Regions from separate parts of the Arthrobacter sp. J156 genome, predicted to be linked through region 1. Evidence: predicted binding sites of a transcription regulator. Region 1 holds the regulator's gene; the other holds the start of a gene.
The links. The regulator HrcA, encoded in region 1, represses chaperone genes, less so after heat shock. The targets are predictions, from matches to a motif close to TTNGCACTCGNNNNNNNCGAGTGCNAA.
Positions count from the first base shown of each region.

Region 2: the regulator HrcA is predicted to act here: its motif matches at 2,735-2,761, upstream of groES (co-chaperone GroES).

Region 1 is NZ_CM149650.1:692,269-701,508, forward strand. Features, by position in the region: gene ybeY (rRNA maturation RNase YbeY) at 1-323, opposite strand, end outside; gene AC0QR5_RS03260 (PhoH family protein) at 327-1,442, opposite strand; gene AC0QR5_RS03265 (GerMN domain-containing protein) at 1,708-2,649, shown strand; gene AC0QR5_RS03270 (16S rRNA (uracil(1498)-N(3))-methyltransferase) at 2,710-3,507, opposite strand; gene dnaJ (molecular chaperone DnaJ) at 3,507-4,625, opposite strand; gene hrcA (heat-inducible transcriptional repressor HrcA) at 4,677-5,690, opposite strand; gene AC0QR5_RS03285 (DUF3097 family protein) at 5,909-6,760, shown strand; gene AC0QR5_RS03290 (DUF4870 domain-containing protein) at 6,877-7,293, shown strand; gene hemW (radical SAM family heme chaperone HemW) at 7,311-8,540, opposite strand; gene lepA (translation elongation factor 4) at 8,546-9,240, opposite strand, start outside.
Region 2 is NZ_CM149650.1:1,715,600-1,724,839, reverse strand. Features, by position in the region: gene AC0QR5_RS07875 (class I SAM-dependent methyltransferase) at 1-637, opposite strand, end outside; gene AC0QR5_RS07870 (hypothetical protein) at 952-1,281, shown strand; gene AC0QR5_RS07865 (hypothetical protein) at 1,333-1,800, shown strand; gene AC0QR5_RS07860 (hypothetical protein) at 1,748-2,050, shown strand; gene AC0QR5_RS07855 (hypothetical protein) at 2,071-2,562, shown strand; gene groES (co-chaperone GroES) at 2,903-3,199, shown strand; gene groL (chaperonin GroEL) at 3,261-4,871, shown strand; gene AC0QR5_RS07840 (acyltransferase family protein) at 4,991-7,111, shown strand; gene guaB (IMP dehydrogenase) at 7,209-8,714, shown strand; gene AC0QR5_RS07830 (DUF4872 domain-containing protein) at 8,721-9,240, shown strand, end outside.

The DNA of each region.
Region 1 (9,240 bases):
TCGTCGAAGGAGTGCCCGCCGCGGGCCGCCTGCTCCCGCGCGACCTGGGGGCAGATCACGATGTCGCCGAGCATGCCGGCGGGCGAGGGGCTTCCGGGGGCGCCGGGCCGCAGCTCGTCCATCGGGAAGGACATCACGTCGGTGGGGCCGGGAAGGTCCATCCAGTCCAGATGCAGCCGCTCCATGGGCTCCTCGTCCAGCAGGATGATCGAGACCTCGGCCTCGGGATGCACGTAGAGCGCGTCCAGGACGTGGCGTCCGAGCGCGCTGATGGCCTCGAGGTCCGCCGGGATCGCGGACTCGTTGTTGACTTCGACGGACACGGACTAGTCCTCGCTGTGGTGGGGGCGGGTGGTCTCGGGGCGCCGCGCACGGGCCGGCGCGCGGCGTGGGCGCGGCCCCCTGCTTTCGAGGAGCCGTTCGGCGACGGCCTCCTCCTGCGCGCTCCACGTCTCGTAGGCGGTCACGATGTCCGAGACGAGGCGGTGCCGCACGACGTCCTGCGCGTCGAGCGTGCAGAAGGCGATGTCCTCGACCCCGCGCAGGATCTCGGTGACCACGCGCAGGCCCGAGCGCGTCCCGCCGGGCAGGTCCACCTGCGTGATGTCGCCCGTCACGACGACCTTCGAGCCGAAGCCGAGTCGGGTCAGGAACATCTTCATCTGCTCGGGCGTGGTGTTCTGGGCCTCGTCGAGGATGATGAAGGCGTCGTTGAGCGTCCGGCCGCGCATGTAGGCCAGCGGGGCGACCTCGATGGTGCCGGCCGCCATGAGGCGCGGGATCGACTCGGGGTCGATCATGTCGTGCAGGGCGTCGTAGAGCGGGCGCAGATACGGGTCGATCTTGTCCGTGAGGGTGCCCGGGAGGAAGCCGAGCTTCTCCCCCGCCTCGACGGCCGGCCGGGTCAGGATGATCCGGCTGACCTCCTTGGCCTGGAGCGCCTGGACGGCCTTCGCCATCGCGAGGAACGTCTTGCCCGTGCCGGCGGGGCCGATGCCGAAGATCACGGTGTTCTCGTCGATCGCGTCGACGTAGGCCTTCTGGTTCACGGTCTTGGGCCGGATGCTGCGCCCGCGGCCCGAGAGGATGTTGAGCCCGAAGACCTCGCCCGCCCCGGAGGCCGGGACGGTGCGGCCGTCGACCATCCGCACGAGCTGTTCCACGAGATGGGCCGAGACGCGGGTGCCGCGCGAGGCGAGCCCCCGGGCCTCGTCGATGACGCGGCGCGCCTTGGCCGCCTGCTGCGGGTCCCCGGAGACGGTGAGCTCGTTGCCGCGCACGTGCAGCGCGGCGCCCGGGTAGACGCCCTGGACGATCCGCAGGACCTCGTCGTGGGCCCCGAGGGACGCGACCATTTCCTCGGTGGAGCCGAAGCGGACGATGCTGCCCCCCGTGGAGTCCTCCACGTCGGGGCCGGTGGTGCGATCGGGGTCCTGGGTCATGGGTGCGGCGGGGCCTCCCTCGTGCCGCGCCGACGGATCCGGGCCGGGCCCTTCCCGGCCGTTTGCGGCGCGCCTCCATCCTACTGGAACGGAGGGCTGGCGCCATCGCGGCGGCCCTGCTTCATCCATCCGGCGGAGTATCGGTCCTGCAACACTTGGGCCCGGATCCCCCCTTCCGGGGGACGCGGGTGGTCCCGCCTGTGCCAAGCTTGATGAGCGCCCCGTGCGCATCCTCCAGCCTCGATCCCGGAAAGGACGGTCGGACGTGGTCCATGCCAGCCGCAGCAGCCGCACCAGGTCACGCCTGGCCGTGCTCGTGCTGGTCGCCGGACTGGGCGCGGTCTCCGCGTGTTCCGGGACGTCGTCGGGGGCCGCCTCGACGATGCCGCCGGCCCCGTCGAGTGCCGCCTCCGCGGCCGTTCCCTCGGCGGGATCGGGCAGCCCGCTGGAGAAGCTGGCGAGCCACCGGCTCGCCCCCGTCTACTGGCTCGGCGAACGGGACTCGACGGTGTACCTCTACCGCGAGTACATCCAGGCCGAGGACCAGGGAGACCCGATCACGACGAGCCTCAAGCACATGCTCGAGCAGCAGCCGGGCGATCCGGACTACTTCAACCTGTGGAGCCCCGCGACCCGGATCGGCACGTCCATCAACGCGGACAACGTGATCACGGTCGACCTCTCGGCGGACGCGTTCCGCCGCCCGCTCGACGCCGGGCTCGCCGAGCGCGCCGTGCAGCAGCTCGTCTACACCGCGACGGCCGCCGCGGCCAATGCCGGTCTGCTCAGCGGAAGCATCGCCCCCCGCGTCGTCGTGGTCGTCGACGGGCACTCCGGCTACGAGGCGTTCGGGCACGTCCCGCTCTCCGGCCCGCTCGAGCGCGACGCCTCCCTCCGGGCGCCGATCTGGATCATCGACCCGCAACAGGACGCGGCGCGCACTGCCGGCCGGGTCGTCATCACGGGCCTGTCCGCCGAGTTCTCGGGCGGTGCCCGCTGGGAAGTGCGGAGGATGGCGGACGACGGCGCCGCGGACGTGGTCTCGACGGGCCGCCTGACGCTCGGGGCGGGACAGCTGCCCGACGACCAGTTCGAGCTCGCCGTGGACCTGCGTCCGGGCAACTACGAGGTCTCGGTGTGGGGCCAGAACGCGGGCAGCGACGAGCGCCTCAGCGAGGACACCAAGCACGTCGTCGTCTCCGACTGACCCCGTTTGACGGCTCCCGGCCGCGGAATCCGTCCCCGGCCCGACCCGCGATGGGGCCCGTCAGCCGGCGTCCACGAGGTGGCGCACGAGCACGAGCCCGACCGGACCGGCCGTCGAGGCCCGCAGCACGTTGGGGCCGAGCGAGGCGGTCACGGCCCCCGCGGACACGAGCCGCTCGACCTCGCGGTCGCCGATGCCGCCCTCGGGGCCGACGAACAACATGACCTCCTTCGCCCCCGCGGGGGCTCCGGCGACCCAGTGCGAGACGAGCTCGGCGAGCGGGGCGTCCGCCTCCTCGTGCAGCACGATGGCGAGCCGGGCGCGGGGTCCGGCCCCGCCGTCGTCCGCCGGGCCCTGCTCAAGGAGCGAGGCGAGCTGGGCCGTCGTGGCGGCGCCGGAGACCCCTGGGGCCCAGGCCCGGCGCGACTGCTTGACGGCCGCGCGCACCGTCGCGGCCCACTTCGCCCGGCCCTTGGCGGCCTTCTCGCCGCTCCAGCGCACGACGCAGCGCTCGGCCTGCCACGGGATCACGGCGTCGACGCCGATCTCCACGGCCGACTCGACGGCCTGCAGGTCGCGGTCGCCCTTGGCCAGGGCCTGGACGAGCACGGTGCGCACGGCGGGTGGCTCCTCCGTCCCCACGGCGAGGACCTCGGCCGTGAGCACGGACTGGCCCGTGGAGACGACGCGGCACGAGGCCCGGGTGCCGGAGCCGTCGACGAGGTCGATCTCCTCGCCGGCGCGCACCCGCTTGACGGCGACGGCGTGCCGTCCCTCGTCCCCGGTGAGGTCCACGAGGGATCCGGGCGCCGATTCGTCCAGCGTGCCGGCGTCGACGAGGAAGGCCTGGTTGCTCATCAGCCGCGGTGGCCCAGCTTGTCGCGCAGCCGTGAGAAGACGCCGCCGCGTTCGGCGAGCCGCCCTTCGGCGACCTCCTCGCCGCGCAGCGACGCGAGCCGCTCGAGCAGTTCGCGCTGCTCGGCGTCGAGGCGGGTCGGGGTCTCGACCTGGACGTGGACGATGAGGTCACCGCGGCCCGAGCCGCGCAGGCGCGGCACCCCGAGCTGGGCCAGGCGGAGCGTCTCCGTCGCCTGCGTCCCCGGCTCGATCCGGACCTCCTGCGGTCCGTCGAAGGTCTCCAGGGTGACGTCCGTGCCGAGCGCGGCCGCGGTCATCGGGATCGTGAGCGTCGCGTGCAGGTCGTTGCCCTCGCGTTCGAACACGGCGTGGCGGCGCACCTCGATCTCGACGTAGAGGTCGCCCGCGGGCCCGCCGCCCGGGCCCGCCTCGCCCTGCGCTGCCAGGTGGATGCGCGTACCCGTTGCGACGCCGGCGGGCACCTTCAGCTGCTTGCTGACGCGCTCGCGGACGCGGCCCTGGCCCATGCACTCGTTGCACGGCGAGGGCAGCGTGGTCCCGTAGCCGCGGCAGGCGCTGCACGTCTCGAGGGTCATCATCTGTCCGAGGAAGGAGCGTACGGGCCGCTGGATCTGGCCTCGGCCATGGCAGATCGTGCAGGTCTCGGGCGAGGTGCCCGGTTGGCAGCAGCTGCCGTTGCAGACGCCGCACGTCACGGCGGTCTCCATCTCGAGTGGGTAGACGATCCCCTGCACGGCGTCCTTGAGATCGATCGTGGCGGTGATCAGGGCGTCGCGCCCGCGGCTCGTGCGCGAGGCCGGACCGGCCTGCTGGCCGCCGCCGAAGAACTGCTCGAAGATGTCGTTGAAGCCGAAGCCCGCTCCCTGGCCGAAGCCCTGGGCGTTGCCGTTCTCGTTGCCCGTCGCATCGTAGTTGCGGCGCTTCTCGGGATCAGAGAGGACCTCGTAGGCTCGCGTGACCAGCTTGAACTGCTCCGCCGCGTCCTCGCCCGGGTTGACGTCCGGGTGGAGCTTGCGGGCCAGCTTGCGGTAGGCCTTCTTGATTTCCTCGGTCGTGGCGTCCTGCGCGACGCCGAGTACGTCGTAGTGGTTGCTCACAGTGGTCGCTGTGTCCTTTCCAAGGGGGGTGGAGCGGTGGGCATCCGCCGGTCAGCCGGCGAGGATGCGTGAGAGGTAGCGGGCGACGGCCCGAACGGCCGCCATCGAGCTGCCGTAGTCCATGCGGGTGGGGCCGAGGACGCCCATCTTGGCGGATTCGCCGGGGCCGTAGCCCGTGGCGATGACGGAGGTCTCCTCGAGCCCGCCGTAGCGGTTCTCGCTTCCGATCCGGACCGCGATGCCGCGGGCGTCGAGCTCCATCTCGGAGAAGAGCCGCAAGAGCACGACCTGTTCCTCCAGGACCTCGAGCACGGGGGTGATGGTCAGCGGGAAGTCGCCCGTCGCCCGGGCCAGGTTGGCGGTACCCGCCATGAGGATGCGGTCCACGACGGTGGAGTCCCCCAGCGCCGCCAGCGTCGCCGCGATCACGGCGCCCGCCGGGCGCAGCGGCTCGGGCAGGAGCGGTTCGACGGCGGCCGGCAGGACGCCGAGCCCGTCGAGGGACAGCCCCGAGGCCTGGGTCATGATCACGCCCTTGACGACGGCGAGGTCCTCCTCCGTGGGATCGGGAGCGACGCCCACGACGCGCTGCTCGACCTTGCCGCTCGAGCCGATCAGGACCACGAGCACCCGCCCGTGGCCGAGTCCGACGAGCTCGATGTGGCGGACCGTCGCGTCGCTGTAACCGGGGACCTGCAGCACCGCCACCTGATGCGTGAGCTGGGCCAGGAGCCGCACGGTGCGGTCGAGCACCTCGTCGATGTCGTCGGCCCCCGCGACGAGCGCCTGGATGGCCCGGCGCTCGGCCGGCGAGAGCGGCCGGACGTCCTCGATCCGGTCCACGAAGCGGCGGTAGCCCTGTTCCGTGGGGATGCGGCCGGAGGAGGTATGCGGGGCGACGATGAGCCCCTCGTCCTCGAGCGCGGCCATGTCGTTGCGCACCGTCGCCGCGGAGACCCCGAGGCTGTGGCGCTCCACGAGGGCCTTCGAGCCCACGGGCTCACGCGAGTGCACGTAGTCCTCGACGATCGCCCGGAGGACTTCGAGGCGTCTGGGTTCCGACATCGCGTCCTTCCGTGGTCTCAGGTAGCAGGTGCCGTGCGCGGGCTGCGCGTGTCCGGTGGCGGAAGCGGGCCGGCGCCCGCCGACGGTCTGGCACTCGACACGTTCAAGTGCTAAGTCTAATACCTTTCACCGGTTGTTAGCATGGTCAGCGCCCGGCGCGGGCGCGGAACCGCCGACCCGGCGGCTCCGGACGGGACCGGAAGGGCTGGGTGGACGCGGTGTTCGAGTACGGTTGGGGCGCCCAGGAGCTCTCCGGGGCCAAGAAGGCCCCCTTGCGGCAGGTTCCCGTGGCCGTCGGCCAGGTCCTGGAGGACGTCCAGTCCGGCTGGGTCGGGGAGGTCGTCGCCGTCGAACGCTCCGGCGGGATGCGCGTCGTCGTCCTGGAAGACCGCAAGGGCCGCCGCCGGTCCTTTCCCACCGGATTCGGCTTCCTCCTCGAGGGAGAGCCCATCGAGCTCACCGCCCCCCGGGCCACCGCCGCGCCGGCGGCTCCGGCGCGTACGGCGTCCGGATCCGTGCGGGTCGAGAACCTCCGGGCCCGCACCGCCCGGGCAAGCCGGGTCTGGGTCGAGGGCAAGCACGACGCCGAACTCGTGGAGAAGGTCTGGGGGCACGACCTGCGGGTGGAGGGCATCGTCGTCGAACCCCTCCACGGCGTCGACGACCTGGCCGCCGCCGTCCACGGCTTCTCCCCCGGTCCGGGCCGCCGGCTCGGCATCCTCGTGGACCACCTCGTCCCCGGATCCAAGGAGGAGCGGATCGCCCGCGAGGCCATGGCGGTTCCCGGGGCGCGCGGCAACGTACTGATCGTCGGCCACCCCTACGTCGACGTCTGGCAGGCCATCCGGCCCTCGGTGCTGGGGATCGACGCCTGGCCCGTGGTGCCGCGCGGGACCGATTGGAAGACCGGCATCCTGCGCGGGCTCGGCTGGCCGCACGCCACGCAGGCGGATGTCGCCCAGGGCTGGCGCCGGCTGCTCGGAGGCGTGACGAGCTACGCCGACCTCGAGGCGAGCCTCCTGGGCCGCGTCGAGGAGGTCATCGACTTCCTGACGGCTGACGGCAGCTGAGGGGACGCCGTGCGGCGTGGCCGCGCGCCGCGGCGCGGATCGTCCGTCCCGCGGCGGTAGACTGTCCAGCGCAGGAGCCTGCCCGGCGGCAGGCACGATCAACGGAGGATGACCGAGTGGCCCGAGGGTTCGACGAAACGGCGCGCAACGGATCCGGCGACGGCCGCCGCTACGAGGGGTCCTCTCCGGCCCCCCTGCCGCTGACGCCGTCCGAGGACCGCCAGTGGGCCACGATCGCGCACTTCGGGGCCATCCTCGGCTGCATTCCCTCGGCCGTCATCTACTTCGTCTACCGCAACCGCGGGCCCTTCGCCGCCCAGGAGTCGAAGGAAGCGCTGAACTTCACCTTCCCGCCCACGGTCGCGGCGATCCTGGCGAACCTGCTGACCCTGCTGCCCGTCGTCGGCGGGTTCTTCGCCGTCGTCGCCGTCGCGATCTGGGTCTTCCTCACCGTCAGCGGCGTCGTGGCGGGCATCGAGGTCAACCGCGGCCGCCCCTACCGCTACGCCTTCAACCTGCGGCTCATCAAGTAGGGCGGGGCCGTCCGCGCCTAGAAGTCGAGCAGCCGGCGCACCACGGCGTCGGCCATCAAGCGGCCCTGCAGCGTCGGCACCACGCGCCCCCGCACGGCCGCGGTGCCGTCGACGAGCCCGTCCGCGATCAGTCCGGCGACCGCGCGGCGGCCCTCCTCCCGCAGCCCGGCGATCCCGAAGCCCTCGCGGATGCGGGTCAGCAGCATCGTGCGTTCGAGATACCGGGCGTCGTCGTCCGGGCTCTCCCGGCCCGCCGCCGGCGAGACGCCCGCGTCGATGCGCTGCTGGTAGGCGGCGGGGTGCTTGACGTTCCACCAGCGCAGTCCGCCCACGTGCGAGTGCGCGCCCGGGCCCGCGCCCCACCAGTCCGCCCCTTGCCAATACGCCAGGTTGTGGCGGCAGCGGCTGGACTCGCCGCGGCTCCAGTTGCTCACCTCGTACCACTCGTAGCCCGCGGCGCCGAGCAGTTCGTCGGCCATTAGGTACTTGTCCGCGTGGTCGTCGTCGTCGATGTCGGGGACCTCGCCGCGCCGGATCCGGGCGGCCAGCTTGGTGCCCTCCTCGATGATGAGCGCGTAGGCGGAGACGTGGTCGGGATCGTAGGACAGCGCGGCCTCGAGGGAGGCGCGCCAATCGGCGAGGGACTCCCCCGGCGTGCCGTAGATCAGGTCGACGCTGACGTCGAGGCTGGCGTCCCGGGCCCAGCCCACCGCCTGGCCGACGCGCTCGGGCCGGTGCGTCCGGTCCAGGGTGCGCAGCACGTGGGGGACGGCGGACTGCATGCCGAAGGAGACCCGTGTGAACCCCGCCCGGGCCAGCTCGGCGAGCGAGTCCGGCGTCACCGAATCGGGGTTGGCCTCGGTCGTGACCTCGGCGCCGGCGGCCAGGCCCCACGCGGACCGGACGGCGTCCAGGACGCGGGCGAGGTCGGCGGAGGGAAGCAGGGTCGGGGTGCCCCCGCCGAAGAAGACCGTCCCGGCCGGGCGGGCGGGGACACCCGAGGCGAGCAGGGCCCCGGCGCCGAACCGCAGTTCGCGCGCGACGGCGTCGGCATAGCTTTCGCGGCTCGAGCCGTGCCCCAGCTCCTGGGCCGTGTAGGTGTTGAAGTCGCAGTAGCCGCAGCGGACCGTGCAGAAGGGGATGTGGACGTAGACGGAGAACGGGCGGCCGGCGGCGCCATCGGCGGGGCCGGCCGGCAGCAGTCCGTCGGCCGGCGCGGGATCGCCGAGGGGAAGGGCCGAGGGCATCGCGGCTACTTCTTGCCCTTGTCCTTGGACTCTCCGGAGGACAACGCGGCGATGAAGGCCTCCTGCGGGACCTCGACGCGGCCCACCATCTTCATCCGCTTCTTGCCTTCCTTCTGCTTCTCGAGCAGCTTGCGCTTGCGGGAGATGTCGCCGCCGTAGCACTTGGCGAGGACGTCCTTGCGGATCGCGCGGATCGATTCGCGGGCGATGATCCGCGAGCCGATCGCGGCCTGGATCGGGACCTCGAACTGCTGGCGCGGGATCAGCTCGCGCAGCTTTCCCGTCATCATCACGCCGTAGGAGTAGGCCTTGTCCTTGTGGGTGATCGCGCTGAACGCGTCCACCTGCTCGCCCTGGAGCAGGATGTCCACCTTGACGAGGTCGGCGACCTGTTCGCCGTCGGCCTTCCAGTCCAGCGACGCGTAGCCGCGGGTCTTGGACTTGAGCACGTCGAAGAAGTCGAAGACGATCTCGGCGAGCGGCAAGTGGTAGCGCAGCTCGACGCGGTCCTCGGAGAGGTAGTCCATCCCGCGCATGATGCCGCGCCGCGACTGGCACAACTCCATGATGGAGCCGACGAACTCGCTGGGCGCCAGGACCGTCGCGGCGACCATGGGCTCGTGCACCTCGAGGATCTTGCCCGAGGGGAACTCGCTCGGATTGGTCACCGTGGTCATCTTCTTGTCCTCGGTCATGACCT
Region 2 (9,240 bases), 1.0 Mb from region 1:
TCACGCCGACCGCGAGCCCGCGGTCCGCGAGCGCCTCCACGAAGGACAGGGGCGGGCTGAAGGCCTCGGGGTCGAAGATCCGCGCGGTCCCGGACGTCGTGGTGGTGCGCCGTGCCGGGTCCAGCCACACGCCGTCGAAGCCGTCCAGCTCGAACGCCGTCGCGTCGGCGTTGACGACGCGCGCGTTCGGCCAGGGCATGAGGTTCATGGTCGCCGCGGCCGCGGTCACGGGATCCAACTCGACCGCCGTGACGTCCAGCTCGAGCGAGGCCATGGCCATCGCGTCCGAGCCCAGCCCGCAGCCCAGGTCCGCGACGCGCCGCACGCCCGCTGTCGTGAAGCGCCGCGCGTGCAGGGCCGCGACGTTCAGCCGCGTCGCCTGCTCGAGCCCGGCGCGCGTGAGGATCATGTGCGCGGCGAAGGGACCGAGCTTGGCCGCGGCGAGGGCGCGCATCCGGGCCTGGTGCACGACGGCGGTCGCGAGCTCCGGCGAGTGCCCCTCCTTGCGAAGCCGCAGGTTGAGCGCGAGCGCGGCGTCCTCGGTGGCGGCGGCCCCCTCGGGCAGGCCGTTGAGCAGGGCGAAGCCCTCGGGGGAGAGGACGGGCGCGAGGTCTTCCACGGAGGGTGCGGCAGGCATGGGTTCAACCCTAGCGTCTGGGCGTCGGCCGCCAGGGGGAGTCCTCCCCAGGGCGGGATCCAATCGTTTGACGATGGATTGCCCGGCGGAGGGATCCCGAAGCGGGAGACGATGCACGCGGACCTGACCGAGTTCATGGCGGCGGCCACGATGCGGGCCGTCACCACGGCCTTGTCCTCGGTGTGGAACGACCTCATCGCCTTGCAGGCCGAAGTCGCCGAGACCCGCATCGACAACGCCGTGAACGGGATGGAGTCGGCCGTGCCGGCCTTCGAGCAGGGCGACGAGGCGATGATGGAGAACGCGGAGACGCCGTGCAGCAGTATGTCAACTCGATCGTCGGGGACCTGGCGCAGGCGGCCGTGGACTGCTCGTCCGCGCTCGAGGGGATCGACGCCGGGGCGAACGGTGACGCCGGATGGCTGCCGGAGCTCAGCCCCTCGGACGGCCTGACGCCGCACGCGTGGATGGATTTCCAGTGCGTCACCTACACCTCCACGGTTCCCACCGGGGGCCAGGTGCCGATCTGGGACTGCTCCGTCGCGGCCCCGAGCGCCAACTGGGTCCTGGACTCCGGCGGCAAAGAGCTCCTCTCCGACGCCGGGGATGCGATCGGCAAGGCCTGGAACCCGGTGTTCGGCTAGCGTGGAACGCAGGGCCCGCGGACGGGTGGAGACGATGGACGGAGTCGGGAAGTGAACGCTGGGCAGTTGATGTCGCCGGTGCTGGCGGCGGTGGGAACCGTCCTGGTGGTGGCCGGTGTCCTGGCCGACCGGGGAAGGTACAAGGCGTGGCTCGTGTTGAAGTCCTTCCTGTTTCCGGGCTGGCCCGGGCTCGCGTCGCTGTACCTGGGAATCGCGTTCCTGGCGATCGCGGGAGCGGGGTTCGTGATGGAGCACGCCCCGCCGCTCGTGTTCCTCCTCTTCGCCTTGGTGCTCTTCGCCTCGATGGTCCTCGGGATCGTGGGCATGTTCTGGCTGCCCTCGTTGATGCTGCCCGCGTGGGTCAAGGAGACCAGACGGCGTCTGGCGGCGGGGGAGGACAGGCTGTCCCGGGCGCTGCGGCCCGGCGGGGCGCTGCACGGCCGGCTGGGTGTCGACGCGCCGGGCGATGACGACGCCGGAGCCGGCACCGGCCGCCCGGGGCCGGGCGGGACGCCGTGAGCGCCAAGACCGGCCCCGCCTGGCCGCGCTCGAGGTACGGGTCGGCGGCTTCCGGCCCAACGTGGTGGTCCGTTCCCGCCCGACCTCCGGTGCGCTTCCGGCCCTCGGAGCGCAGTCCGTCGCGGGCGCCTCGGGGCACCATGCGATCGGCCGGATCACGTCCGGGGAGATGAAGGTGCAGGCGACGCACTCCGGCCACGTGTGGCGGACCATGACCCGGGAGATCGGCCTCGCCCTGCAGCTGCACTAGACGGCGGGTACGGTGGGAGCGTGGACCAGGATCCGGCCGTGGGGCCGACGCACGCTCAAGGGGCTTCCGCCCTGCCCTCGGAGGACGACGGCGGGGCCGCCCCCGGTGCGCCGGCCGACGCTGCGGTCGGGGTCGGGGTCGGGGAACCGGACGAGGACGCCGGCCTGCTCGGGCGCTTTCCCGAGGCCGTCGAGGCGACGCGCGCCGAGGACGAGTCCCCCAGCAGCGTGGGGGCGTCCGGAGTGGCGTTCCGCGTGCTGCTCTACGCCGGGATGGCCGTGGGAACGATCGCCGCGCTCGGCCTCGTGGCCGCTGCCCTCCTGCAGGGAATCGTCGCCGGGACGTCGATGCAGGCCGGGATCGACTACCTCGGCTCCGGGATCGACGGCGCTTTGGCCCGTGAACTGCTCGCGGTGCCGCTGGGAGGATTCATTGTGGCCGTCGTCGTCTCGCTCGCGGCGATCTGCGCGGGAGCGTACGGCGTGTTCCGCCAACGCCGGCGTCGCGGCTGACGGGGCCGCGCCGACAGGCGTCGCCCCACCCAGGCAGGACTGGCCCGGCGAACTTCCGAAAGTCGACGAATCGTCGTCCATTGGACGGCGATTCGTCGGATGGCCGCAGTGTGGCGGAGGCGTTTCGGAAAACGCGGAGACGGCGGCCCGTGATGCTTCGTGCGACGGCGTGTTGGCACTCGCCTTGACCGAGTGCCAGCCAGCTCATAGAGTCTTCATTAGCACTCGGCCCGTCCGGGTGCTAAAGCCTGAGGTACTTGCCAGCTGGCACCGCGACGACGGTTGGTCCAACCCAACGGCCCCCTTATCCATTGGTAACTCATGCAAAGGAGCGAGCCGCATGTCGGTCTCCATCAAGCCCCTCGAGGATCGTATTGTCGTTCAGCCGCTCGAGGCCGAACAGACCACCGCATCCGGACTGGTCATTCCCGACACCGCCAAGGAGAAGCCCCAGGAGGGCAAGGTCGTGGCCGTGGGCCCCGGCCGCGTCGACGACAACGGCAACCGCGTGCCGGTCGACGTCGCCGAGGGCGACGTCGTCATCTACTCCAAGTACGGCGGAACCGAGGTCAAGGTCGGCGGCACCGAGTACCTGGTGCTCTCCGCCCGCGACGTGCTGGCCATCGTCGTCAAGTAGTTTCCCCGTGTGAAGCCCCGGCCCCGGCCGGGGCTTCACGCAGTCAGCAAGGAGTTTGAGCATGGCAAAGCAGCTTATTTTCAACGACGACGCCCGCAAGGCGCTCGAGGCCGGCATCGACAAGCTCGCCAACACCGTCAAGGTCACCCTCGGCCCCCGCGGCCGCAACGTGGTCCTGGACAAGAAGTGGGGCGCGCCGACCATCACCAACGACGGCGTGACGATCGCCCGCGAGATCGAGCTCGAGGACGCCTACGAGAACCTCGGCGCGCAGCTGGCCAAGGAAGTCGCCACCAAGACCAACGACGTCGCCGGCGACGGCACCACGACCGCCACCGTCCTGGCCCAGGCCCTCGTCAAGGAAGGCCTCCGCAATGTGGCCGCCGGCGCGGCCCCGGGCGAGATCAAGCGCGGCATCGAGGCCTCCGTCGAGGCCGTCGCGGCCCGCCTGGCCGAGATCGCCCGTCCCGTCGAGGGCAGCGACGTCGCGAACGTCGCCGCGATCTCCGCCCAGAACGACGAGATCGGCGAACTGCTGGCCGAGGCGTTCGGCAAGGTCGGCACCGAGGGTGTCATCACGATCGAGGAATCGAACACGACGCAGACCGAGCTGGCCATCACCGAGGGCATGCAGTTCGACAAGGGCTACCTGTCCCCGCACTTCGTCACCGACCCGGAGCGCCAGGAGGCCGTCCTCGAGGACGCCGTCATCCTGATCAACTCCGGCAAGATCTCCACGGTGGCCGAGTTCCTGCCGCTCCTGGAGAAGGTGCTGCAGGCCGGGAAGCCGCTGTTCATCATCGCGGAGGACATCGAGGGCGAGGCCCTGTCCACCCTGGTCGTGAACAAGCTGCGCGGCACGCTGAACGTCGTGGCCGTGAAGGCCCCGGGCTTCGGCGACCGCCGCAAGGCCATGATGCAGGACATCGCGATCCTGACCGGCGCCCAGGTGGTCTCCCCGGACCTCGGCCTGAAGCTGGACCAGGTCGGCACCGAGGTGCTCGGTTCCGCCCGCCGGATCACCGTGACCAAGGACAACACCACGATCGTGGACGGCAACGGCTCCGCCGAGGACGTCTCCGACCGTGTCGCGCAGCTCAAGGCCGAGTCCGCCAACACGGACTCCGACTGGGACCGCGAGAAGCTGCAGGAGCGCCTCGCCAAGCTCTCCGGCGGCGTCGGAGTCATCAAGGTCGGTGCCGCGACCGAGGTCGAGCTCAAGGAGCGCAAGCACCGCATCGAGGACGCCGTGTCCGCGACGCGTGCCGCGCTCGAGGAGGGCATCGTCGCCGGCGGCGGCACCGCCCTCGTGGACGCCCTGTCCGCGCTCGATACCGATCCGGCCGTCCAGGCGCTCGAGGGCGACGCCGCCGCAGCGGTGGGCATCGTCCGCCGCGCGCTCGTGCAGCCGCTGCGCTGGATCGCCCAGAACGCCGGCTTCGACGGCTACGTCGTGGCCGCCAAGGTCGCCGAGTCGGACGTCAACCACGGCTTCAATGCCAAGACGGGCGTCTACGAGGACCTGCTGGCCGCGGGCATCATCGACCCGGTCAAGGTCACGCGGTCGGCGCTGCGCAATGCCGCCTCGATCGCGGCCCTCGTGCTGACCACGGAGACCCTGGTCTCCGACAAGCCCGAAGAGGACGACGAGCACGCCGGCCACAACCACTAGGAGTGGCCCGGAGCCTCCCAAGATCACCGTTTGGTAACGGAGGCTGGTAGAATGGACGGTTGAGCCGGTTGCATGCCGGTTCGACCGTCCATTCGTCGTCTACGGGAAGACCAGTCAGCATGGCCATCGGCCACCAGGAACGGCTCCGCACGCGGGAGCCGAACACCGGCGCCGCGACCGTCGCAAAGCCGGCCTACCGCCCCGAGGTCCAGGGCCTGCGCGCGTTCGCGGTGCTCATGGTCGTGGTCTACCACGTCTGGCTCGGCCGCGTCTCCGGCGGCGTGGACGTCTTCCTGCTCATCTCGGCCTTCCTGCTCACGGTCTCCTTCACCTACAAGGTCGAGGCCGGCAAGCCGCTCAAGCTCCTCGGCTACTGGCTCAACCGCGCCCGGGGCCTCCTGCCCGCGGCCATCGTCGTGCTCCTCGCGGTCCTCGCCGCGACCGTCTCGCTCCTGCCGCGCACGCGCTGGGAGGACGTCGCAGAGCAGACGTGGTCCAGCCTGTTCTACTACCAGAACTGGACCCTCGCCGACGCGGCGGTGGACTACTACGCCGCCAACCACTCCACCGCGAGCCCCCTGCAGCACTTCTGGTCGTTGTCCATCCAGGGGCAGGTCTTCATCCTCTGGCCGCTGATCCTAGCGGCCGCCGCGCTGGCCTGGGCCGCCCTGCGCCGCCTGCGGCCGACGCTCGGCTTCCGCCCCGTGCTCGCGGCCGCCTTCGGGGCCGTGTTCGCCGCGTCCCTGGCCTACTCCGTCCACGTCACCTACACGAACCAGGCGCTGGCCTACTTCGACACCCGCGCCCGGTTGTGGGAGTTCGCGCTCGGCTCCCTGCTCGTCGTCGTCCTGCCTTGGGCCTCGCGGCTCCCGCAGGCCGTCCGCGTCGTGATGGGGTGGATGGGCCTCGCGGCCATGCTCGCGTGCGGGATCGTGCTCAACGTCCAGGCCGTGTTCCCCGGCTACATCGCGTTGTGGCCCACGCTTGCCGCCGCGCTCATCATCTCCGCCGGCGCCACGGGCCACCGCTTCGGCGTAGACCGCCTGCTCTCCGCCGCCCCGCTCACGCGCCTCGGCGACATCTCCTACGCCCTGTACCTGTGGCACTGGCCCATCCTCGTCATCTACCTCACGGTCGACGGACGCAAGGAGGCCGGCCCGCTCGGCGGCACCGCCGTCATCGCGCTCTCCCTCGCCCTCGCGTGGGCCACGACCCGCGCCATCGAGACCCCGTTCCACGCCTGGCGCTGGCCCACCCAGCGCCGCCGCCGGCTGGGCCTCGTCATCGCCGTCATGATCGGGCTCGTCGCCATGCCGCTCACCGGTTGGCAGACGCGCGTCGACGCGTTCGAGCAGAAGGTCCAGGAGCAGACCCCGCAGGACAACCCCGGGGCGCTCGTGCTCGCCGGCGACTACGAGGAGGCGCCGGACCCCGACGCCGTCGTGCTGCCGCTGCCCAACAAGATGAACGAGCAGTGGGCCAACTTCGGAGGGGACTGCACGGGGGAGTACGCGCTCACCGACCCGCGGATGGAGTACTGCCAGAGCGCCGGCGACCCGGCCACCGCGTCCAAGACCGTCATGGTCGTCGGGGACTCGCACGCCCAGCATTGGACCACGGCGCTGAACGAGATCGCCGCCCAGAACGACTGGGCCTGGATCCTGGTCACGCGCCCCGCATGCCGCTTCGGCGCCGGGAGCGGGGAGCGGGAGGCCGAATGCAACGACTTCAACGCCGCGGCCACGCAGTACGTCCTGGACCACCGCCCGGACGCCGTGCTCACCGTCGCCTCGCTGACCGCCCACCACGGCAACGGCGAGGAGGGTTCCGTGCCCGCGGACAACGAGCGGATCGTCCCCGGCTATCTCGAGGGCGTCGCCCCGTTCCTCGACGCGGGGATCCAGGTCGTCGGCATGCGCGACACCCCGCGCTTCACGTTCAACGTCCCCGAGTGCGTGGACATGAAGGGCCCCGACGCCGAGGCCTGCGCCCACGGCACCGACGAGCTCATGGCCCCGGTGAACCCGCTCGACGAGCTCGAGTCGCAGGTCGACCACGGGCAGCTGCCCGACGAGCTCTCCTTCTTCGACATGACCGACCAGCTCTGCGTCGACGGGACGTGCGCTCCCGTCATCGGCAACGTCCTGGCCTACATGGACGAGTCGCACCTGACCAAGACGTTCGTCGCGACGACGGCCCCGGTGTTCGAGCGCCGGCTCAAGGAGGCGCTGGACTGGTAGGGGCTGTCGCGTTCCCCACATCGCCGGCGCGGAATGGGGTTCGCGGCGCGGGCGTTCTAGGATGTAGTCACTCCTCCCCGTGTGCGAAAGGCCCCCCGTGTCCGAGTTCAATCCCTTTGCCTTCGAAGGCCTCACCTACGACGACGTGCTCCTGCTGCCCGGCCCGACGGACGTGATCCCTTCCGAGGCGGACACGACGACGCGCCTGACCAAGCGCATCAACATCAACATCCCGCTGCTCTCCGCCGCCATGGACACCGTCACCGAGGCCGGCATGGCGATCGCGCTCGCGCGCCAGGGCGGCATCGGCATCATCCACCGCAACCTGTCCATCGACGAGCAGGCCCGCCAGGTGGACCAGGTCAAGCGCAGCGAGTCCGGGATGATCACCGATCCCGTGACGATCGCCCCGGACGCGAGCCTCCGGGACCTCGACGACCTCTGCGGCCACTACCGCGTCTCCGGGCTGCCCGTCGTGGACGAGGACCGCAAGCTGCTCGGCATCATCACGAACCGCGACACCCGGTTCGTGCCGCGCGAGGAGTTCCTGACCACCAAGGTCTACGAGAAGATGACCCCGATGCCGCTCGTCACCGCCCGGGTCGGCGTCTCCCGCGAGGAGGTCATCGATCTGCTCGGCAAGCACCGCATCGAGAAGCTCCCGCTCGTCGACGACGCCGGGATCCTGCAGGGCCTCATCACCGTCAAGGACTTCGACAAGGCGGAGCAGTACCCGCTGGCCACCAAGGACGACGAGGGCCGCCTCCGCGTCGGCGCCGCCGTGGGCTTCTTCGGCGAGGGCTACGACCGCGCGATGGCGCTCGTGGATGCCGGCGTCGACGTCCTCGTCGTGGACACCGCGAACGGCCACAGCCAGGGCGTCCTGGACATGATCGCGCGCCTGAAGAAGGACTCCGCCTCGGCGCACGTCGACATCATCGGCGGGCAGGCGGCGACCCGCGAGGGCGCCCAGGCGCTCGTCGACGCGGGCGCCGACGCCATCAAGGTCGGCGTGGGCCCGGGCTCCATCTGCACCACCCGCATCGTCGCCGGCGTGGGCGTCCCGCAGGTCACCGCGATCTACGAGTCGGCCAAGGCCGCGATCCCCGCGGGCGTGCCGCTCATCGCCGATGGCGGCCTGCAGCACTCCGGCGACATCGGCAAGGCCCTCGTCGCCGGCGCCGACTCCGTGATGCTCGGCTCCCTGCTGGCCGGAACCGCGGAGTCCCCGGGCGACCTGGTCTTCATGAACGGCAAGCAGTTCAAGGCCTACCGTGGCATGGGCTCCCTCGGCGCCATGCAGACGCGCGGCAAGAACACGTCCTACTCCAAGGACCGCTACTTCCAGGCGGACGTGCCGAGCGACGAGAAGCTGATCCCCGAGGGCATCGAGGGCCAGGTCCCGTACCGCGGCCCGCTCTCCGCCGTCGCCCACCAGCTCGTCGGCGGCCTTCGCCAGACCATGTTCTACGTCGGCGGGCGCGACATCGCCGAGCTCAAGGCGAAGGGCAAGTTCGTCCGCATCACCGCGGCCGGGCTCAAAGAGTCCCACCCGCACGACATCATGATGACCGTCGAGGCCCCGAACTACCGGTCGCGGTAGCACTCCATGGCCCAGCCGAAGCAGCTGAAGAAGCTCGCCCGCGAGCGCATGGAGCGCACCGGGGAGAGCTACACCCAGGCCCGTAACGCCCTCCTCGCCGGGAAGCCGGAGCGCGGAGGCCGTCCCGCAGCGGCCGTCGGCCAGGGCGGCGGCCGCGGCGGCCAGCGCACGGCCGGGGACCAGGGAGTCCGGGGGCGGACCCCGGGCGGCACCTCGTCCGACGGCGCCGGACCCGGCGTCCCCGGGGAAGAGGAGCTGCCGGAATACCCGGCCCCGGACAACGTGGTCCAGTACGAATCGGGCCTCTGGCACCGCGTGCTCACCCAGGCCGGGGTGACGGACCCGCACACGGGCGCCCCGTTCAGCGAGGCGATGCTGTCCGGGCTCTCGGGCGGAATCGGCTTTATGGTCTTCACCTTCGAATACGAGCAGACGACGACGGCCACGGTCGTCACCCGCGCGCACCCGGAGCCGTTCGCCCCGACGCTCTTCGCCCGCCTCGGCGTGCCGGTCCGCGAGACCCACA